Regions from separate parts of the Neorhizobium sp. PAMB6716 genome, predicted to be linked through region 1. Evidence: predicted binding sites of a transcription regulator. Region 1 holds the regulator's gene; the other holds the start of a gene.

Region 1 (9,783 bases):
CCTCTTTCTGGGCCATCTGCATGCCGACAACGACAGCTTCCTGGCCGATATAAAGGTGACAGAAACCGCCGATGAAGCCCATGCCGTAAAGCTGGCCGGCCTTTTCCTCGAATCGGCGAATAAGGAGCATTTCCCTGTAGGCCTTGAGTTCCTCGGCCTTATCGAACTCGGCGATAGCACCGCCATTGCTCTTTGCAGGCTTCGCTGCTGTCTTTCGACCGGCCGCGGACGCGACTTGCTTGGGCGCCATGCACTAACCTCCCTGCGTGTTTGTTGGTTGTCGTCAACATAGGCAAGAAAGCACGCCCCAGCAATGCCATAAATGCATGGCTCACATGATATATAAAACCATGAAAATTCAGGGAAAAAAGAGAATTAACTGGATTTCGGTTAATTCAGAAGTAGCTGTTGAACACGACGATTTCGTCGGCGCGCGACACGTTCAGCTGATAACGTGCGGTTTCATCGAGCATATCTTTTTCCAGTGAGCCATCGCTCAGCAATTCCACCTGCCGCTCCAGCGCCTTGCGCTTGCTGCTCAGCTTGGCAAGTTCATCGGCGCGCTCGGCACGCATGTGCTCGAACTTCTCCGTGGCGATCAGACCGAGGTCGCCGTGGACCGAATGATAACCGAAATAGGAAAGGAAGGCGACCGTGATGACGGGAAGCACCAGACGACCGAATTTCCGTTCCTTGTGATGTCTCGTCCACATGCGAGCTAGTTCCTGAAACGCATTACCAGGATTTCAAAATCGCACATCTTGCTTAATCAATCGTTGATCTTGGGGAGCTTGCGACACTCTGTCGGTTTGATCGGGCACTCATTTTTACCCGCCTCCAAGGCCTCAATGCAAAACGGGCGACAACCGTTTCCGGTCGCCGCCCGCGCTTTGTCAGATCATGGACCTCGACGGTCCCTTCAATCAGGCCTTCAGAACCGAGCGGCCGGCATATTTTGCCTGCGGACCGAGCAGTTCCTCGATGCGGATCAGCTGGTTGTATTTGGCAATCCGGTCGGAGCGCGACAACGAGCCGGTCTTGATCTGCCCGCAATTGGTGGCAACCGCGAGATCGGCAATCGTCGAATCTTCCGTTTCGCCCGAGCGGTGCGACATGACGGCGGTGTAGCCAGCCTTGTGGGCGGTTTCCACGGCATCGAGCGTTTCGGTGAGCGAGCCGATCTGGTTGACCTTGACCAGGATGGAGTTGGCAACGCCCATCTTGATGCCGTCACGCAGGCGCGACGAATTGGTGACGAAGAGATCGTCGCCGACCAGCTGCACCTTGGCGCCGATCTTGTCGGTCAGGTACTTCCAGCCGTCCCAATCGTCCTCGGCCATGCCGTCTTCGATGGAGATGATCGGATATTTGGCGGCAAGTTCGGCCAGATAATCAGCCATGGCTTCCGGCTCGAGCGTGCGGCCTTCGCCTTCCATGACGTATTTGCCGTCCTTGAAGAATTCGGTCGAGGCGCAGTCGAGCGCCAGCTGCATGTCGTCGCCCGGACGGTAACCGGCCTTTTCGATCGACTTCATGATGAAATCGAGTGCTTCCGGCGCGCTCTTCAGGCCCGGCGCAAATCCGCCCTCATCACCGACATTGGTGTTGTGACCGCCAGCTGCCAATTCCTTCTTCAGGACATGGAAGACTTCCGAACCCATGCGCACGGCGTCGCGGATGCTTTCGGCACCGACCGGCATGATCATGAATTCCTGAAAATCGATCGGGTTGTCGGCATGGGCGCCGCCGTTGATGATGTTCATCATCGGCACCGGCAGAAGGCGGGCGTTCGGGCCACCGACATAACGGAAAAGCGGCAGGCCGGACGATTCGGCGGCAGCCTTTGCGACAGCCAGCGATACGCCGAGAATGGCGTTGGCGCCGAGGCGCGACTTGTTCGGTGTGCCGTCCAGCTCGCACATCAGCGTGTCGATGAGGATCTGGTTTTCCGCATCATGGCCGCCGATGGCATCGAAGATCTCGCTGTTGACGGCTTCGACTGCCTTTTCGACACCCTTGCCATGATAGCGCTTGCCGCCATCGCGCAGTTCCACCGCTTCGTGGGCGCCCGTCGAGGCACCGGAGGGAACGGCCGCGCGGCCCATGCTGCCGTCCTCGAGATGAACGTCGACTTCGACGGTCGGATTGCCGCGGCTGTCGAGAACTTCGCGCGCGATGATGTCGGTAATGGCTGTCATTGGCTATTCCTGCTGGTAAGTGCGGTGGAAATCACCGTCTGTCTTAATCCAAGGTACAGAAATTACAATGGCAGGCATATGACAGCGATGTCGGTTTGCTGGCACCTCCTCCATGGCTTGCGGCAACCGGCCAGAGCCGAAAGGTTGTGTTTTCACAGTGTGATTCCAATAAGTTGGATAGACATTTTAAGAGGCTGTTTGCGTTTTGGTAAGAGCTGACGGGCATAATTGAGCATGGCCTAATCTGGCGCAAGGGGAGCGCTGGCGGCCGATAACCCCTCACCCGTCCGGGACCGTCCATGACACTTACGATATCGCGCAGTCTTCTCCTGTTTGGCCTTTTGGTCGGCGCTGGCGTTGCCGCCGCCATCGGCATCCAGAAACTTGCTTTCGACCGGCTGCGGGTCAATGGACCGGTCTATGAGCAGATCGTCTACGGCAAGGACTTGGTCGCCGACATCCTGCCGCCGCCGATGTTTCTGGTGGAAGCCTATCTGCTGGCAACCGAAGGGGCCTACCATCCGGAGCTTGCGGACCAGAACCTCAAGCGCATTGCCGTCCTGCGCAAGGATTACGAGACACGCAAGGCCTATTGGTCCGGCTCGACGCTTGCGCCACAGTTGAAACAGCAATTGGCCAGCAAGGTTCAGCCGAGCGCCGAAACCTTTTGGTCCCTCCTCGACGGAGATTACAAAAGCGCCATTTCCTCAGGCGATGCCCAGCGCATTCGCGCGGCCGTCAATGCGCTGAAGACAGCCTTCCAGGCGCACCGCGCCGATGTGGATGCATTGGTGACAGCCGCCAATGACCGGCTTTCCGGCGCTGAAAAACAGGCGGCCGAGGAAACCTTCACGCAGAGCCTTGCCTCTTATGTCGCGGCGGCTGCTGCCATGGGCCTGCTGATCGCAGGTCTCATTGCCATGAACCGGCGTGCCATAAAGCCGCTTCGCGGCATGCGCGACTATATGAGCATCCTGGCCGGCGGCGATTATTCACGGCCCGTACCCTATGACGGACGCGGTGACGAAATCGGAGAAATGGCGGCGGCCGTGACAGTGTTTCGCGAAAACGCGCAGGAGCGGATCGCCGCACGGCGCCGGCAGGAAGAGGAGCGCGAACGGGGCATGACCGCCGAACGGGCCGAGCACGCCCGCCGCGCCGAGGAAGACGCCACCCGCGCGCGTGTGATCGAGGCCTTGAGCGCCGGCCTTGAACGGCTGGCCAAGGGTGATCTCACCACCCGGCTCTCGGTGCCGTTTTCCGCCGACTATGAAAAACTGCGGCGTGAATTTAATGCAAGCCTGCAGACGCTTGAGGAAACGCTGGGTGAAATCGGCGAGGCGATGCACGCCGTGCAGACGGGCGCCACCAGTATTGCCGGCGGCACTGACGCCCTGTCGCGGCGCACCGAAGAGCAGGCCTCGTCGCTGGAAGAGGCAGCCTCAGCACTTGCCGAGATCACCACCACCGTGCGCACAACCACAGACCGTGCGCGCGAGGCCAATAACCGCATGGTGCAGACGAGAACGAGTGCCGAAACCTCCAATGCCGTGGTGCGCGAGGCGGTGGATGCCATGGCAAAGATTGAAGGGTCATCCACCCAGATCCGCCAGATCATCAGCGTGATCGATGAAATTGCCTTCCAGACCAACCTTCTGGCCCTCAATGCCGGCGTCGAGGCGGCCCGTGCCGGCGAAGCGGGCAAGGGTTTTGCCGTGGTGGCCCAGGAAGTGCGCGAGCTTGCCGGCCGTTCCGCCAGCGCCTCGCGAGAAATCCGCGAGCTGATCGACACCTCGTCAAAGCAGGTGGGCGCGGGCGTCGCCCTTGTCAATCGCACCGGCCTTTCGCTCGAAGATATCGAACGCCAGGTGCAGGCGGTGAACGATCTTATCGCGGCCATCGTCTCGGCAGCCGGTGAACAGTCCCATGCGCTGGCAGAGGTCAGCGAGGCGGTGAACCGGATGGACCAGGTAACCCAGCGCAATGCTTCGATGGCTGAAGAGACAAGTGCGGCCTGCGGCGATCTCAACGGCCATACCGCAACGCTTGGGCAGCATCTGTCCCGGTTTACGGTCGGCCAGCAAAAGGCAAGCCGTTACCGGATGGCGTCTTAAGGCACAACCGAGCCAGACATCGGCATACTCAACAAGGGGCGGCTCTTAGGCCGCCCCTTGTTCGTTCAGCAAAATACCGCTTCAGGACTTGGCGACGGCGTCAAACGCCAGCAGCTTTTCCAACAGGCCCTTCAGGTTTTTGAGATGCACCATGTTCGGGCCATCGGACGGGGCGTTGTCGGGATCGTCATGCGTTTCGATGAAGACACCGGCCACGCCGACGGCGACGGCTGCCCGTGCCAGTGTCTCGACGAATTCCCGCTGTCCGCCGGTCGAGCCGCCCTGCCCGCCCGGCTGCTGCACCGAATGGGTTGCATCGAAAATGACCGGCGCGCCGAGGGACGCCATGATCGGCAGCGAACGCATATCGGAGACAAGCGTGTTATACCCGAACGATGCGCCGCGCTCGCACAGAAGCACATTGGGATTGTCGCTTTCGGTGAACTTGGCGAGCACGTTCTTCATGTCCCAAGGCGCCAGGAACTGGCCCTTCTTGACGTTGATGACGCGGCCCGTTTTTGCCGCCGTAACCAGAAGATCCGTCTGACGGCAGAGGAATGCCGGGATCTGCAGGATGTCCACAGTCTCGGCCACCACGGCGCATTGTTCTTCCGTGTGGATATCGGTCAGCACCGGAAAGCCGAACTCGGCCTTGAGATCGGCAAAGATCTCCATGGCCGTCTCAAGCCCGATGCCGCGTTTGCCCGCAATCGAGGTGCGATTGGCCTTGTCGAAGGAGGATTTGTAGACAAGGCCGATGCCGAGATCATCGCAGATTTCCTTGACGGCGCCGGCCATCATGAAGGCGTGGTCGCGGCTTTCCATCTGGCAGGGGCCGGCGATCAGCGACAGGCGGCCGGTGTTTGAAAAAACGACGCGGGCCGAACCCTCGCCGACGGATACCTCTGCATTGGCTGTGACGGCCATGATCACTCCTCAAACACGAAAGCAGCGCCCTGACCGGGGGCTGCGGCAACGACGATGCGCGTGCCTCTTTTCTTAAAGGCCACGTCATTAGCAGCAAGGCAATCTGCTGTCACGGCAAGATCAGAGGTGGCAAACACCAGGGCAGCGCCGCAAAGCCCGCCGGCGGATGGGGAGAGATCAATGCCGAGTTCGTCCGCAACACTCTGCCGCGACGACAGCGCAACATGTCCATTCCGCGCCTGAAAGACATGACCCGAGGCATCCGCAACTGCTTTGGTTTCCAATACAGTCTCGAGAACAGGCAGCGCAGCGATCGGATCATCTGCGGCAAGCCACACGCCCCGCAACCCGACCACGCCGTTTTGATGCCGCTCCAGATGCGCCCTGTCGGCCGGCAAGGGATTAAGCCGCTCGCAGGCGAACAGGAAAAATTCGGGAGATCCGGTTTCGGCGAAGGCCAGCCTGAAGCGTGCGATCACCTCATGCCCGTCCGCCGTCAGCGCCGCGCGGGAAAATTCAAGGATCTCGCCGGCGGACCGACCTGCTCCGACAAACCGCGTGTGGTCTCCATCGGCATCCGGCGAAGCGACCACGAGGCCAGAAAATCCATCGTCCCCACAGGCGGCACGGAAGGCGAGATCTCGCCCGGTAAAGACGTTGCCCTCTCCTGCCGTGCGTTCGGCAACAGCGCGGTCGCGGATCGCCAATGGCTCCAGATACAGGCCATCGGAGAGAAACACGCAGGCATTCTGCGTCCCAAACGGATGCTGCGCATCCGGCGCCACGGTAAAACCGAGCGTCCCCAGCCGCTGGCGCGCCACCGCCAGCGTGCAGACGGGCATGACAAGATGATCGAGCGGGCGGACCATGATTCTCTCCTTCAACGATGCGGGCGGCAGTGTAGCGCCGGATAAGCGCTTGAATATCCCGCACGCTTTCAGCAATCAGCGTTTTATCCCCGGCTTTTGAGGGCTTGCGGAACACATATGGAACATATAGTGTCTGTTCTGGATTTGTTTCCACTTCGAGGTTGTCTTCATGCTCACACGCAAACAGCAGGAACTGCTCCTGTTTATTCACGAACGGATGAAGGAATCCGGTGTACCGCCCTCGTTCGACGAGATGAAGGATGCCCTCGATCTGGCGTCGAAATCGGGCATCCACCGCCTGATTACCGCGCTTGAGGAGCGTGGCTTCATTCGACGGCTGCCGAACCGGGCGCGGGCGCTTGAGGTGATCAAGCTGCCGGAATCCTATTCGCCGCCGGCCCAGCCGCGTCGCGGGTTTTCGCCCAGCGTCATCGAAGGCAGCCTCGGCAAGCCGCCGGCCACACGCCCTGCCCCGCCAGCTCCGGCTGTCGAAGAATATACGGGCTCTGCCACCGTTCCCGTCATGGGGCGTATTGCTGCCGGCGTGCCGATCTCGGCCATCCAGAACAATACCCATGCCATCAGCGTGCCGATCGAGATGCTGGGCACCGGCGAGCATTACGCGCTGGAGGTAAAGGGCGACTCGATGATCGAAGCCGGCATCATGGATGGCGACACGGTGATCATCCGCAATGGCAGCACGGCGACGCCCGGTGATATCGTCGTGGCGCTTGTCGATGACGAGGAAGCGACGTTGAAGCGCTTTCGCCGCAAGGGCGCCTCGATTGCGCTTGAAGCGGCCAACCCCGCTTACGAGACCCGCATTTTCGGGCCGGACCGGGTGAAAATCCAGGGCAAGCTTGTCGGCCTCATCCGCCGTTACCACTAAGCAGTTCGAAAACCGGTTGCGGCAACGTTTCGTCAAAGATGCGCTGCCGCCAATCATAGGTTCGGTGAACGCTCCAGGGGCGTTTGTTGCCGATGCTTGCGCCGGTTGCCTGCCAATCCCGGCGGTGACTGCTTCCGGCAAATCGGATTTCAAGGGCTCCTGTCTTGCGTAGCGTCGATTCCGTCAGCATCAGCGCGCCGGAGCGGCAGGTTTCGAATCGGGCACGGGCGGCAATCACGACGTCGGCCGTATCGCAGGCGGTTCCCGCATAACGCGGGTCATCGATGGTGGCGATTCGCACTTTTTCCAGCGAACGGGCAAAACAGCCGAGAGCGGCAATGCAGGTGAATTGACCGGGAGGAGCGCTGGTCAGGGCTTTGTCCATGGCAGTGGCAGCCGCTCGCTGCTCCTCTTTGGTCAAGGGCGGATCTGGTGGCTTTCGGGGGGAAACGCCTGTCTCGGTTCGGCCAGAGTTCAAGTGAATCGCGTCAGCGTCTGATGGGCCTGCTCCGTGTCCTTCCTCGGGAACGACCGCGCGGATGTCTGTGGCGATCTCTGATTCGGGCGTGTCTGCATCGGCTCCCGTCTGGCGGCTGTGTGCTGCATCGGCGCCGGGTTGTGCATGAGCGCTCTTCGCGGTGCCGGGTGGTAAGTCTTGCGGTTTTGCCGCGGTGTTGCGCCGGGGCATGATCGGCGCAAGCGTATTGTCGATGATGAGGGCATTCTGCCACTGGCGATAGATGAAATCGGGTGGTGTCCGGCGGTTGGTGGCGGCCGTCTGTCCGTCGATGAGAGCGACGAGGCTTGCGTCTTCAGAAATCAAGAGGCTTGGACGCGGGGCATCGTCAGGCCAGAACGACAAAATGAGTGCTGCCGCCATGACCGGCAGGCCGAACAGTTTTAGCCGTGTGCGCAGGAGGACCAGAATCAGAAAGCCGAGCGAGGCTATGGGCAGGAACCAGCCATGCTGCCGCCCAACCGGGGCGTCTCCTCCCCAACCCGCCACCGTCTCGGCAACGGAGATAACCAGCTCAACGCCAAAACCCATCAGTTTCAGGAACGGCGCCTCCAGCCCGAACGGCATCAGCAGCATGGCAAGCATGCCGAAGGGCATGACGATCAGCGATATGATCGGCATGGCCGCGAGATTGCCGGCAAGGCCATAAGTGGCGACGCGGTGGAAGTGGGAAACGGAGAAGATCGAGGTGGAGAGTGCGCCGATGAGCGAGGTCAGCACCACGCCGGCGACCATGCTGGAGAGAGCGGCGGTGGCGGCAAGCAGTGCCGGACGGCGCGCGGCAAGCGGATCATGCGGATCGCCATGAATACTCGACCAGGCGGCGTAACCTGCGACAAGTGCGGCCGTTGCGGAAAACGACATCTGGAAGCTGGGACCCAGCACTGCCGAGGGTGTCAGGACCAGGATGACGAGTGCCGAGAGCGCCACATTGTGCAGGCTGATCGAGGGACGGTCGAACAGCACCGAGGCCAGCATGATCACCATCATCACATAGGCGCGCTCGGCCGAAACACCGAAACCGGAAATGAGATAATAGGCCGTCACCATGGCCAGCGCGCCGATAGCTGCGATCTTTTTGACGGGAAACCGCTGCGCAAAGCCGGCAAACAGGCTGAACACCATTCGCGCGCCGACAAAAAAGATGCCGGCCGCCAGCGCCATGTTAAGCCCGGAGATTGCCACGATATGGGCAAGCCCCGCGACCCGCAGCGCCTCGATGGTCTTTTCCGAGATTGCACGACGCTCATCGGTGACGATGGCGGCGGCAAAAGCCCCGGCATCACCGGGAACCACGGCGCGGATGCGGGTTCCGATGTCGCTTCGCAGTTCAAACAGCTTGCCAAGGATGCGCGTCGACCAGTTTTCATGCGTGCCGATGCCGACCTGCGGCGACCCATAGAAAAAGCCAACGGCGCCGATGCCTTGAAAATAGGCAGAAAAGGCAAAGTCGGCGAGCCCGGGCAGAGCCGGTCCCGAGGGTGGGGAAAGCCGTGCCCTGCCGGCAATCCGCGTCCCCGTCTCATAGGCTTCGTGTGCGGTGCGGGAAAGCAAGACGGCGCGTTCCGGCGGACGGGCAATGACGGGGGCAGCGGTTGTCAAAATGCGCACCGTATAACGCCAGCGCCCGCCGGCCGCCGCCTCGCGTTTTTCCACGAGACCTTCAATCTGCGTGGTCACCGGCGTGTCGAGGATCGTCGTTCGGTTGCGCAGGCTTTCGATCTGCGCAAGGCCCGCACCGGCGCAGATCAATCCGGGCATCATGAGCGCTAGGGAAAAGCCGCGGCGCCCGGCCCGACCAAGCAAGATCGCGGTCATAATCAGCGGCAGTGCCAAGAGGCCAAAGCCAGCGGGTGGCGGCTCCGCAAGTGAGAGCCAGACGATTGCGCCAAGCCCTATAAATACGGGCACGAGGAGGAAATGGCGGCCGTGCGCCTCCTCTTCGGCGACAAGGTTTGCGAGCTTTTGGCGCCAGCCAGGATGTTCACTTTCCCGTGCGTCGAGAAACCCATCATCGAGGTCGCGGTTATCCTCGGCAAGGCGTGCGGGTAGCTGCGGCGAAATGGCTGCGGGTAACCTCAGGCCGCGCGAAAACGCCATCGCCTCACGCGATGATTCGCCTGGCGAGACGTCCACCTCAGCCACACATCCTCCCGGGAAAAAGCATCATTCCCCTTTAACCGAAAGACAACCTGCACCTGTTTAACTTGTCCGGTCAATTGCAGCATCCGCCACGGTTGACCGCCCGCCTTGATTGGATCGATTTAAT
Region 2 (9,783 bases), 540 kb from region 1:
CACCAACGGCGTCGTTCACATGCCGAACGGCGAAAAGCTCGAAGCCCATTCCGGCATCGGCGAAATGCGCGACAACCCGAAATTCACCCATGTGAAGATGCGCGGGCCGACTCCGCCCGGCACATACAAGCTGTCCATGCGCGAGCAGCTGTTTCACGGCGTGGCCGCGATCCGCCTGACGCCGACCGATGGCGTGGCACCACTCGGCCGCACCGGTCTTCTCGCTCATAGCTACCTTCTGCGCACACGCGGCGATTCGCACGGCTGCGTCGCCTTTGCCGATTACAACCGGTTCCTGAAAGCCTTCCAGCGCGGCGAAATCACCCACATGATCATCGTCGACCGCCACAACGGCAGCATCCCGGCAACCGCCATGCGCAAGATCAACCCGCGCGGCGCACCGCCATCGACGGATGGCGGAGCGGCTGGTGAGGCCCGCCGCACGCTGGTCGATTACCTGAAAAACGACGGCTGATCCTGTTCTTCTGTCTTCACGAAAAATGCCGCAGGCCCGCAAGAGCCTGCGGCATTTTCATGTGGAGATGATGCCGTCGCGAACGATGTTCAGCCGAGAAGATCGTCGGCAATCCGCTTGAAGATGCGGGCGCCGATCGGAATCAGCGCGTCAGGAAAATCATAGGTGGGATTATGCAGGGCCGGGTGGTTTTCACCGGCGCCGAGAAAGAACATTGCCGATTTCGACACATCCGCAAACCGGCCGAAATCTTCCGATGCCCGGAATGTCTCGCCCGCCTCGTGCGGCAGGTTTTCTGCATCGAGCGCCGCGCGGATGATGTCGACGGCGTCTGCATCGTTCATGCAGTGACGAAACTCGTCGTGATAACTGAAGGAGACGGAAAGGCCATGCGCTTTGGCCGCATGCGTTGCCAGCGCCTCGGCCTTTTCCCGCACCTCCGCCATCGCATCGTCGTTCACCGTGCGCAGTGTCACCCAAAGCTCGGCAGAACCCGGCGCGATGCCGAAGGCGGGTTCGCCGACCGATACATGCGTGACGGTTGCCAGAACAAGATCGCCGCCGCGGATATCGCCCTTGCGCAGGTCCGTCAGCGCCGGAATGAGTGCTGCCACGGCCGGGGCCGGCGAGACACCGGTTTCCGGCATGGAGGCATGCGCCGTCTTGCCGCTAAAACTGATCTTCAGCCCGCAGGAGGCGCAATTGGCCGCACCCGCCCGGATCCAGCTTTTGCCGAAGGGTATACCGGGCATATTGTGCAGCGAAAACGTATAGTCCGGCGTGAGGGTTTTGAATTTTTCGTCCGCCAGAACGGCCGCGGCACCCGCTCCGGTTTCCTCCGCCGGCTGGAACAGCAGGATCACGCGCCCGGAGGCCGGGCGTTTTTTTGAGAAGGAAACGGCAAGCGCTGCAAGCGTCGCCATATGCCCGTCATGGCCGCACATGTGGCCCTTGCCGGCGATCTGCGATCGATACGGCAGGTCGCTTGACAGCTCTGCGATCGGAAGCGCATCCAGTTCGGCACGAAACATAATGGTCGGACCGGCATCGGCGCCTTTGAACACCGCAGCGACACCCGTACCGCCAAGCCCGGTGACAATTTCGTCCGGCGATACGCCCTTCAGAAACCGCACCACCTCCGCTGCCGTCTCATGCTCCTCGCCGGACACCTCCGGCATGGCATGAAGATGCTGCCGCCACTTGGCAAGCTCCACAAAATCGCTTTCGGCAAGGTTCATGCGGGCGGTCCTTTTCTGCCAGCTCGGGGGAAGCGAGAGAGGGTTAGCTGACCTTCTCCACAAACCCGTCCAGCACGCGTTTCTGGCCGGCCCTGTCGAAATCGATGGTCAGCTTGTTGCCTTCGATGGAGGCGACGTGGCCGTTGCCGAATTTTATGTGGAAGACGCGGTCGCCGACCGTAAATTTCGACGGCGTGGTGGCGACCGATTTGGCCACCAGTTCGCCATCGATGGTGCGTGCCTTCGGGCCGCTTTCGCCGTAGCCGATGCGCTCCACCGCATGGCCGGAGCGGCTGCCCCAGTTGTCGCGGGTGGCATCGGTCTTGTTGGCCTGGGCGCGTTTCCAGCCGGGGGTCGAGTAGGAGTTCTGGAAAGGTTCGGCCTTGTCGAAGCGCGATTGGCCATAACCGCCGCGCCCGCCATAACCGCCGTAACCGGTATCGGCGGCGGCGGCCACGTCCACGTGGGCTGCCGGCAGTTCATCGAGGAAGCGCGAGGGCATGGTGGATTGCCAGAGCCCGTGGATGCGCCGGTTGGAAACGAACCAGATGTGGCAGCGGCGTTTTGCGCGGGTGATGCCGACATAGGCGAGACGGCGTTCTTCCTCCAGCCCCGAGCGGCCGCCTTCATCCAACGCGCGCTGGTGCGGAAACAGGCCTTCTTCCCAGCCGGGCAGGATCACGGTTTCGAATTCCAGACCCTTGGCCGAATGCAGCGTCATGATCGAGACGGCATCGAGGTTTTCGTTCTGCTCGACATCCATCACCAGAGAGACGTGCTCGAGGAAGCCGCGCATGCTCTCGAACGCCTCCATCGAGCGGATGAGTTCCTTCAGGTTGTCGAGGCGGCCGGGCCCTTCGGCGGATTTGTCGTTTTTCCACATGTCGGTATAGCCCGACTCTTCGAGGATCTGCTCGGCAAGCTCGGTATGGGGCGTGTTTTCCAGCCGCTCGCTCCAGCGGGCAAAGCTTTGCACCACATCGAACAGCGCCTTGCGCGCCTTCGGCTTCAACTCGTCCGTCTCGATGATATCGCCGGCGGCAGACAGCATCGGAATGTCGCGAGCGCGGGCATAGTCATGCAGGTTGCGCACGGTGGTGTCGCCAAGGCCGCGTTTCGGCGTATTGATGATGCGCTCGAAGGCGAGATCGTCGGCCGGCTGGCAGACGAGGCGGAAATAAGCCATCGCATCGCGGATTTCGAGCCGCTCGTAAAAGCGCGGGCCGCCGATGACGCGGTAGTTGAGGCCAAGTGTCACAAACCGGTCTTCGAACTCGCGCATCTGGAAGGAAGCGCGCACGAGGATCGCAATGTTGTTGAGCGCATGGCCGGAGCGTTGCAGCTGCTCTATCTCTTCGCCAACGGCGCGGGCTTCCTCTTCCGAATCCCAGGCGGCGTGAACGATCACCTTTTCGTCATCGGGATCTGTGCGCTCGGTAAAAAGCGTCTTGCCGAGGCGGCCTTCGTTATGGGCAATCAGATGGCCGGCAGCGCCGAGAATATGTTCGGTGGAGCGGTAGTTGCGCTCGAGACGGATGACCTTGGCGCCCAAAAAGTCCTTCTCGAAGCGCAGGATATTGTCCACCTCCGCGCCGCGCCAGCCATAGATCGACTGGTCGTCATCGCCGACGCAGCAGACGTTTTGCGGCACGTCTTTCGGGCGCTGGGCGAGCAGCCTCAGCCACATATACTGCGCGGTATTGGTGTCCTGATACTCGTCCACCAGGATGTAGCGGAATTTCTGGTGGTACTCGCGCAGGATATCCGGGTTGCGGCGAAAAATGTCGATCGGGTGCAGCAGAAGATCGCCGAAATCGCAGGCGTTCAGCGTCTTCAGCCGGCCCTGATAGGCGGCGTAAAGCTCGCGGCCCTTACCATTGGCAAAGGCGCGCGCATCGCCCTCGGGAATGTCCTTCGGCGTCAGGCCCTTGTTCTTCCAGGTGTCGATCATGCCGGCGAACTGGCGGGCCGGCCAGCGCTTGTCATCAAGGCCTTCGGCCTGGATCAGCTGCTTGATCAGCCGGATCACGTCATCGGTGTCGAGAATGGAGAAATCGGAGCGAAGACCGGCGAGTTCCGCATGGCGGCGCAGGATCTTGACGCCGATGGAGTGGAAGGTGCCGAGCCACGGCATGCCCTCGACGGCGCCGCCGACGAGAACGCCAATGCGCTCCTTCATCTCGCGCGCTGCCTTGTTGGTGAAGGTGACGGCCAAGATCTGGCTCGGATAGGCGCGGTTGGTCGCCAGAATATGGGCGATGCGGGTGGTCAGCACCCGCGTCTTGCCGGTGCCGGCGCCGGCGAGCACCAGAACCGGGCCATCCATGCTTTCCACGGCGTCGCGCTGTTCCGGGTTGAGGCCGGAGAGATAGTCGGGCATCCGGTGCTGGTCCCGCGCGGCCATGGCGCGGGCGGCAAGGCCAAGCCCACCCGGCGCCGGTGTTGCTGCACCGGCAGGCGGGGCGGCAGGCTTCTGGCGTGGCGTGTGATCCGGCTCTTCGTCGAAGAACGGAATATCGTCAAAACTGTTCGTCATCAGGCCAATCTAATGATTTGCGAAGAACATGGCCATAGAGCATGTTCTGCTTTTATTCCAGCCTGCCGCCTCAGCGATGGAGAAAAGCCGGGCAGATCGGCAGGTTTTCAACCGGTTAGCCCCTCAAGGCATTTGATTAAGCGCCGTTCACGCCGGTGTGAAAATCCGTTAGGTTACAATTCGGCAAGGTTGGCAATCTGGCATTGCTTAAGTCCTTGCTAAACGTGATACTTTGACTTGTAAGATCTCATCCTCCCCATCGGAGTGCCGAATGCGCATCTGGAAGCAATTGCTCCTCAGTCTCGTCATGCTGTTTGCAGGTCTCTGTCTATGGCTTTTCGTCAGTCCAGATGCGGGCCATGCGCTTGTGCGTATGGGCGTTCCGCAACAGGCCGTGGCGCTTGTCCAGCCCGGCGTGGCTGGAAACGGCAGCAACAATGGCGGTTCCGATTCGGGCGCGCAGCCGGCAAGGGCCGGTGGCCAAGGTGGTCAGGCAGGGCAGGGCGGCAGGGGACAGGGTGGTCAGCGTGCGCCGCTGGTCGTCACCCGTACCGTTGTGATGGACAAGGTCAACGACCGTTTGAACGCCATCGGAAGCGGCACCGCCATCCAGTCTGTCGTTGTTATGCCGCAGGCGAGCGGCACAATTGATGAGATCCTTGTCGCCTCCGGCCAGAAGGTCAAGAAGGGCGAGGTTCTGGCGCGTCTCGATGACGAGGAACAGAAGATCGAGCTGGACAAGGCTCGCGTCTCGCTGCGCAGTGCGGTTGAAAAGTCCAGCTCCTATCGCAACCTGCAATCGGTCGCGCGGCTTGACGTGCTCGACGCACAGATTGCCGAGGAATCGGCAAAGCTTGCTGTCAGCACTGCCGAGTTCAATCTACGCCGTCGCGATATTCTGGCCCCGATCGATGGTATTGCCGGTATCGTCGCCATCAATGTCGGCGACAACGTTACCACCCAGGCCAGCGTCGTGACGCTCGATGACCGCTCGGAAATCCTGGTGGATTTCTGGGCGCCAGAGCGCTTCGTCACGGCCATCACGCCGGGCATGGCGGTGGAAGCCACCTCGATCAGCCGTCCCGGACAGGTGTTTGCCGGCAAGGTGGAAAGCATCGATAACCGCGTGGATGCGGCAAGCCGCACCATTCGCGTGCGTGCCCGCATCGACAACCAGACCGATGTTCTGCGGGCCGGCATGTCCTTTGCCGTCTCGATGCGCTTTGAGGGCGAAACCTTCCCGGCCGTCGATCCGCTTTCGGTGCAATGGGATGCCGAAGGCGCCTATGTCTGGAAGATCGAGGCCGACAAGGCAGCCAAGGTGCGTGTCGCCATCATCCAGCGCAATCCCGATATGGTGCTGGTGAATGCGGATCTGAAACCGGAAGACAGGATCGTCATCGAAGGCCTGCAGCGCGTGCGCGAAGGCCAGCCGGTGCGCCTGCAGGGGACTGGCGAAAAACCGGCAGAGGTGGCGCGTCAATGAGCGATAATTCAGACCTGAAGATCGAGGATTCCAAGGCCACCTTCACGGCGCTTTTCGTGCGCCGTCCCATTCTGGCCGCCGTCATCAACACGCTGATCGTCGTGGCCGGCCTTGCCGCGCTCGTGGGCGTTGAGGTGCGCGAACTGCCCGACGTCGACCAGCCGGTGATTACCGTGCGCACGACCTATGATGGCGCCGCCCCGCAGACGGTGGACCAGGAACTGACCCAGGTCATCGAAGGGGCCGTGGCGCGCGTGTCCGGTCTCAAGGGCCTGTCGTCGGAATCGCAGTTCGGCGCCAGCCGCGTTACCATGGAATTTAACGATACGGTGGATCTGGCTGTTGCCGCAAACGACGTGCGCGATGCCATAGGCCGCATTTCCGATCAGTTGCCGGAAAGCGCTGACGATCCGCGCATCGTCAAGGCCGATTCGGATTCGCAACCGATCATGCGATTGGCCGTCACCTCCTCCACGCTCTCCATGGAAGACCTGACGCTTCTCGTCGACAACGAAATCAGCGACCGGCTGGCGGCCGTCGAAGGCGTGGCCGACGTCGAGCTTTACGGCGACCAGGAGAAGATCTTTCGTGTCGACATCAATCAGGCAGCGCTTGCAAGCCGCGGGCTGACGGTGGCGGATGTGTCGGGCGCGCTTTCCAGTGCAGCGCTGGACGTGCCGGCAGGCTCGCTCACCAGCCGCACGCAGGATATCGTTGTGCGCGCTACGGCAAACCTGTCCACGCCGGCCGATTTTGAAAACGTGCTGATCAAGGACAATATCCGCCTGCGCGATGTGGCAGGCGTTACGCTGGGTCCGGATGACGGCACTACGACTTTGCGCTCGAACGGCGTGCAGGGCGTCGGCCTTGGCATCATCCGCCAGGCCCAGTCGAATACGCTCAACATTTCGACAGGCGTTGCGGCCGCCGTTGCCTCCCTGCAGGCGGCAATGCCGGAGGGTACGCGTATCGTCATCACCTCCGATGATGCCACCTTCATTCGCGGCGCGCTGCACGAGGTGGAACTGGCGCTCGGCCTTTCGGCGCTGATCGTGGTGGCCGTACTTTACCTCTTCCTGCGAGATTGGCGCGCCACGCTCATTCCGGCGCTCACCATGCCCGTTGCCCTCATCGGCACGCTGTCGGCCATCTATCTCGTCGGCTTTTCCATCAACATCCTGACGCTTCTCGCCATCGTTCTTGCAACCGGTCTTGTGGTTGATGATGCGATCGTGGTGCTCGAAAACATCGTGCGGCGGCGAACGCAGGGGCTGGGGCCTCGCGCGGCCGCCATTCTCGGCACGCAGGAAGTGTTTTTCGCGGTTCTCGCAACAACGGCCACGCTTGCTGCCGTCTTCATTCCGCTCTCCTTCCTGCCCGGCCAGCTCGGCGGCCTGTTCCGCGAATTCGGTTTCGTGCTGGCGCTTGCCGTCGGCCTCTCGTCGATCACCGCGCTGACGCTCTGCCCAATGCTGGCCTCGCGCATGCTGACAAAACCGATGGTGGAGCCGAAGGGTCTGCTCGCCGGTTTCGGCAATCTGTTTGCCGCCACCTATGCCCGCACGCTGCAGTTCTGCATGAATGCACCTGTTGTGGTCATTGCCGTCTGCGCCGTCATCATGGGCGCCGCCTATGTCGCCTTCGGGCTTGTCACCAGCGAGCTGACACCGCGCGAGGATCGCTCGATGGTGATGATGCGCGCCACGGCACCGCAGGGGGTCAGTCTCGAATATACGCAGGACCAGTTGCAGCGGGTGGAGGAAAACCTGCAGCCGCTGATCGATTCCGGCGAAATCCGCAATCTGTTTTCGATTTCCGGCATGGGCGGCTCCTCCAACACCGGCTTCATGGTGATGACGCTGGCGCCGTGGGAAGAGCGCACCCGCAGCCAGGATGAGATTGCAAACGACATCAATGCCGCCGCCGCCCGCGTGCCGGCGCTTCGCGGTTTTGCCATCCAGTCGAACAGCCTGCGCATTCGTGGCGCCGGCAGCGGTTTGCAGGTGGCGCTGGTTGGTGCCGATCATGCAAGCCTCACCCAGGCGGCGCTGCAGCTGGTGCAGGCCATGGAGAAAAGCGCGTCCTTCGTTACCCCGCGGCTCGACAACGAGCCGACGCAGGCGCAGCTGTCGGTCTCCATCGACCGCGAGCGCGCGTCCGATCTCGGTATCGATATCACCGGGCTTTCCAATTCCATGCAGGCGCTGCTCGAAGGACGCTCCATCGTTGATGTCTTCGTCGATGGCGAGGCGCTGCCGGTGAAACTCATCTCCTCCATGCAGCCGATCAACGATCCGACCGATCTGGAAAACGTCTTCCTGCGCACGGGTGACGGCAAGGTCGTGCCGATGTCAACCATCGCGACCTTGAAGGAAGGAGCGGTCTCGCCGCGCCTCAACCGCGAACAGCAGATGGCTTCCGTCTCGCTCTCGGCAAGCCTCGGCGATGGCGTGTCTCTCGGCGCAGCCCTTGAGGAAGTGACAAGGCTTGCCCAGCCGCTGCTGCCGAACGGTTCTCGCCTTATGCCGTTGGCGGAAGCTAAGACGCTGGGTGAAAATGCCAATGGCATGGCCATCACCTTCGGTTTTGCCATCGCCATCATCTTCCTCGTGCTGGCAGCGCAATTTGAAAGCGTGCTGTCGGCACTGATCATCATGACAACGGTGCCGCTCGGCTTGGCTTGCGCCGTTTTTGCGCTTGTGATCACGGGTTCGACGCTCAACGTCTACAGCCAGATCGGCCTTGTGCTTCTGGTGGGCGTCATGGCGAAGAACGGCATTCTCATCGTCGAATTCGCCAATCAGCTGCGTGACCAGGGTGTTGCCGTGCGCCAGGCCATCGAAGAAGCCTGCCGCCTGCGCCTTCGTCCGGTCATGATGACGATGATCGCCACCATTCTCGGTGGCGTGCCGCTGGTGCTGGCCGCCGGTGCCGGGGCCGAAGCGCGCGTCGCACTCGGCTGGGTCATCGTTGGCGGGTTAGGCCTTGCAACACTGGTGACGCTGTATGTGACGCCGGTTGCCTATCTGCTGATTGCCCGTTTCGCCAAACCGCATTCTCATGAAGAAGAGCGCCTGCACGAGGAACTGGAGCGCGCCCATAGGGGGGCGGCCAATGCCGAGGAAAAACCGCTGCTGGCGGCGGAGTAGCGCGGCATCCGGTAGTCCTGGCCGCGCGTGGCGGCCGGGACGCTCTTTACGGCAGCCGATCATCAGGTGGGCTGGCGCATCTCCTTGGCGATCTCAGGATTTGCCTCGGCAAACTTCATACTCTCGCCGTTCCTGTAGGCTGCGTCCTTGAAATCAGGACTATCCTTCAGAGTGGCAATCTCCTCAGGCGTGAACTTGAAGAACAAGAGCAGGCGATAAGCCTGCTTGGCGCCTTCGCTCTGCGAAGCCCATGCCGGCAGCGCCGTTGCAAGCGCCTTGTTTTCCCGGTCGTTGCGGTCCATTTGCACCGCCAGTTTCATCAGGCCGCCAATGGGAAGCGGGATGCCGTTGATGGCAAGATCCGGAACGAAGCTGACCGGGTGGATGCCGCCCGCCGGGTTCGTTCCGGTGATGACGCCGCAGCGATGGTCGGTCACAAGCTCCTTTTTCTGCTGAGCGCGGTGGGTATTCAACTCCAGCAGCAGTTTGCAATTTGCCTTGTTGGCATCCGTCATCAGGCGCTGATACTCGGCCTTCTTCAGCTCCTGCGGGGAATTGGGGTCCACCGTCTGGCATCCGGCAAGCGCAAAAAGGCTGAGGGCCAGCCCGATCTGAGTAAACTTCATCATCCGTTCCTGAACAATATCCGGCAGCCTGGGCCGGTTCGGCGCCAGGGCGTGCGGTCAAACATGTTTGAAAAATGCTTTGGCACAGCAAAATGCTGTCATCTGCACAAGATAACCCGGCCCCGCGTGGCGACCTTCGAAAGCAAAAAATTATTAGCTGTCATCTTTTACGCCAGCAACGCCACCGCTTATTGTCTTCGCGGATACGGTAAACGGGCTATCTCCAGAGCACCCACTCCCGGTGCAGGTCGGCAAGCCAAGGGAACCACTGCG

What was found. Region 1 encodes LexA, which represses DNA repair genes until DNA is damaged. Its sites were predicted from a motif close to TGTTCNNNNTGTGTTCNG; they were not measured.
Region 2: the regulator LexA is predicted to act here: its motif matches at 4,292-4,309, upstream of AC4CWH_RS04470 (ATP-dependent helicase).

What each region holds. Positions count from the first base shown of each region.
Region 1 covers NZ_CM177835.1:1,472,036-1,481,818, reverse strand. The annotation lists gene pdhA (pyruvate dehydrogenase (acetyl-transferring) E1 component subunit alpha) at 1-250, opposite strand, end outside; gene AC4CWH_RS07090 (FtsB family cell division protein) at 396-713, opposite strand; gene eno (phosphopyruvate hydratase) at 924-2,198, opposite strand; gene AC4CWH_RS07080 (methyl-accepting chemotaxis protein) at 2,498-4,312, shown strand; gene kdsA (3-deoxy-8-phosphooctulonate synthase) at 4,394-5,239, opposite strand; gene AC4CWH_RS07070 (VOC family protein) at 5,242-6,108, opposite strand; gene lexA (transcriptional repressor LexA) at 6,278-6,997, shown strand; gene AC4CWH_RS07060 (ComEC/Rec2 family competence protein) at 6,978-9,659, opposite strand.
Region 2 covers NZ_CM177835.1:936,075-945,857, forward strand. The annotation lists gene AC4CWH_RS04460 (DUF2778 domain-containing protein) at 1-475, shown strand, start outside; gene AC4CWH_RS04465 (amidohydrolase) at 565-1,713, opposite strand; gene AC4CWH_RS04470 (ATP-dependent helicase) at 1,757-4,249, opposite strand; gene AC4CWH_RS04475 (efflux RND transporter periplasmic adaptor subunit) at 4,521-5,735, shown strand; gene AC4CWH_RS04480 (efflux RND transporter permease subunit) at 5,732-8,884, shown strand; gene AC4CWH_RS04485 (hypothetical protein) at 8,947-9,510, opposite strand.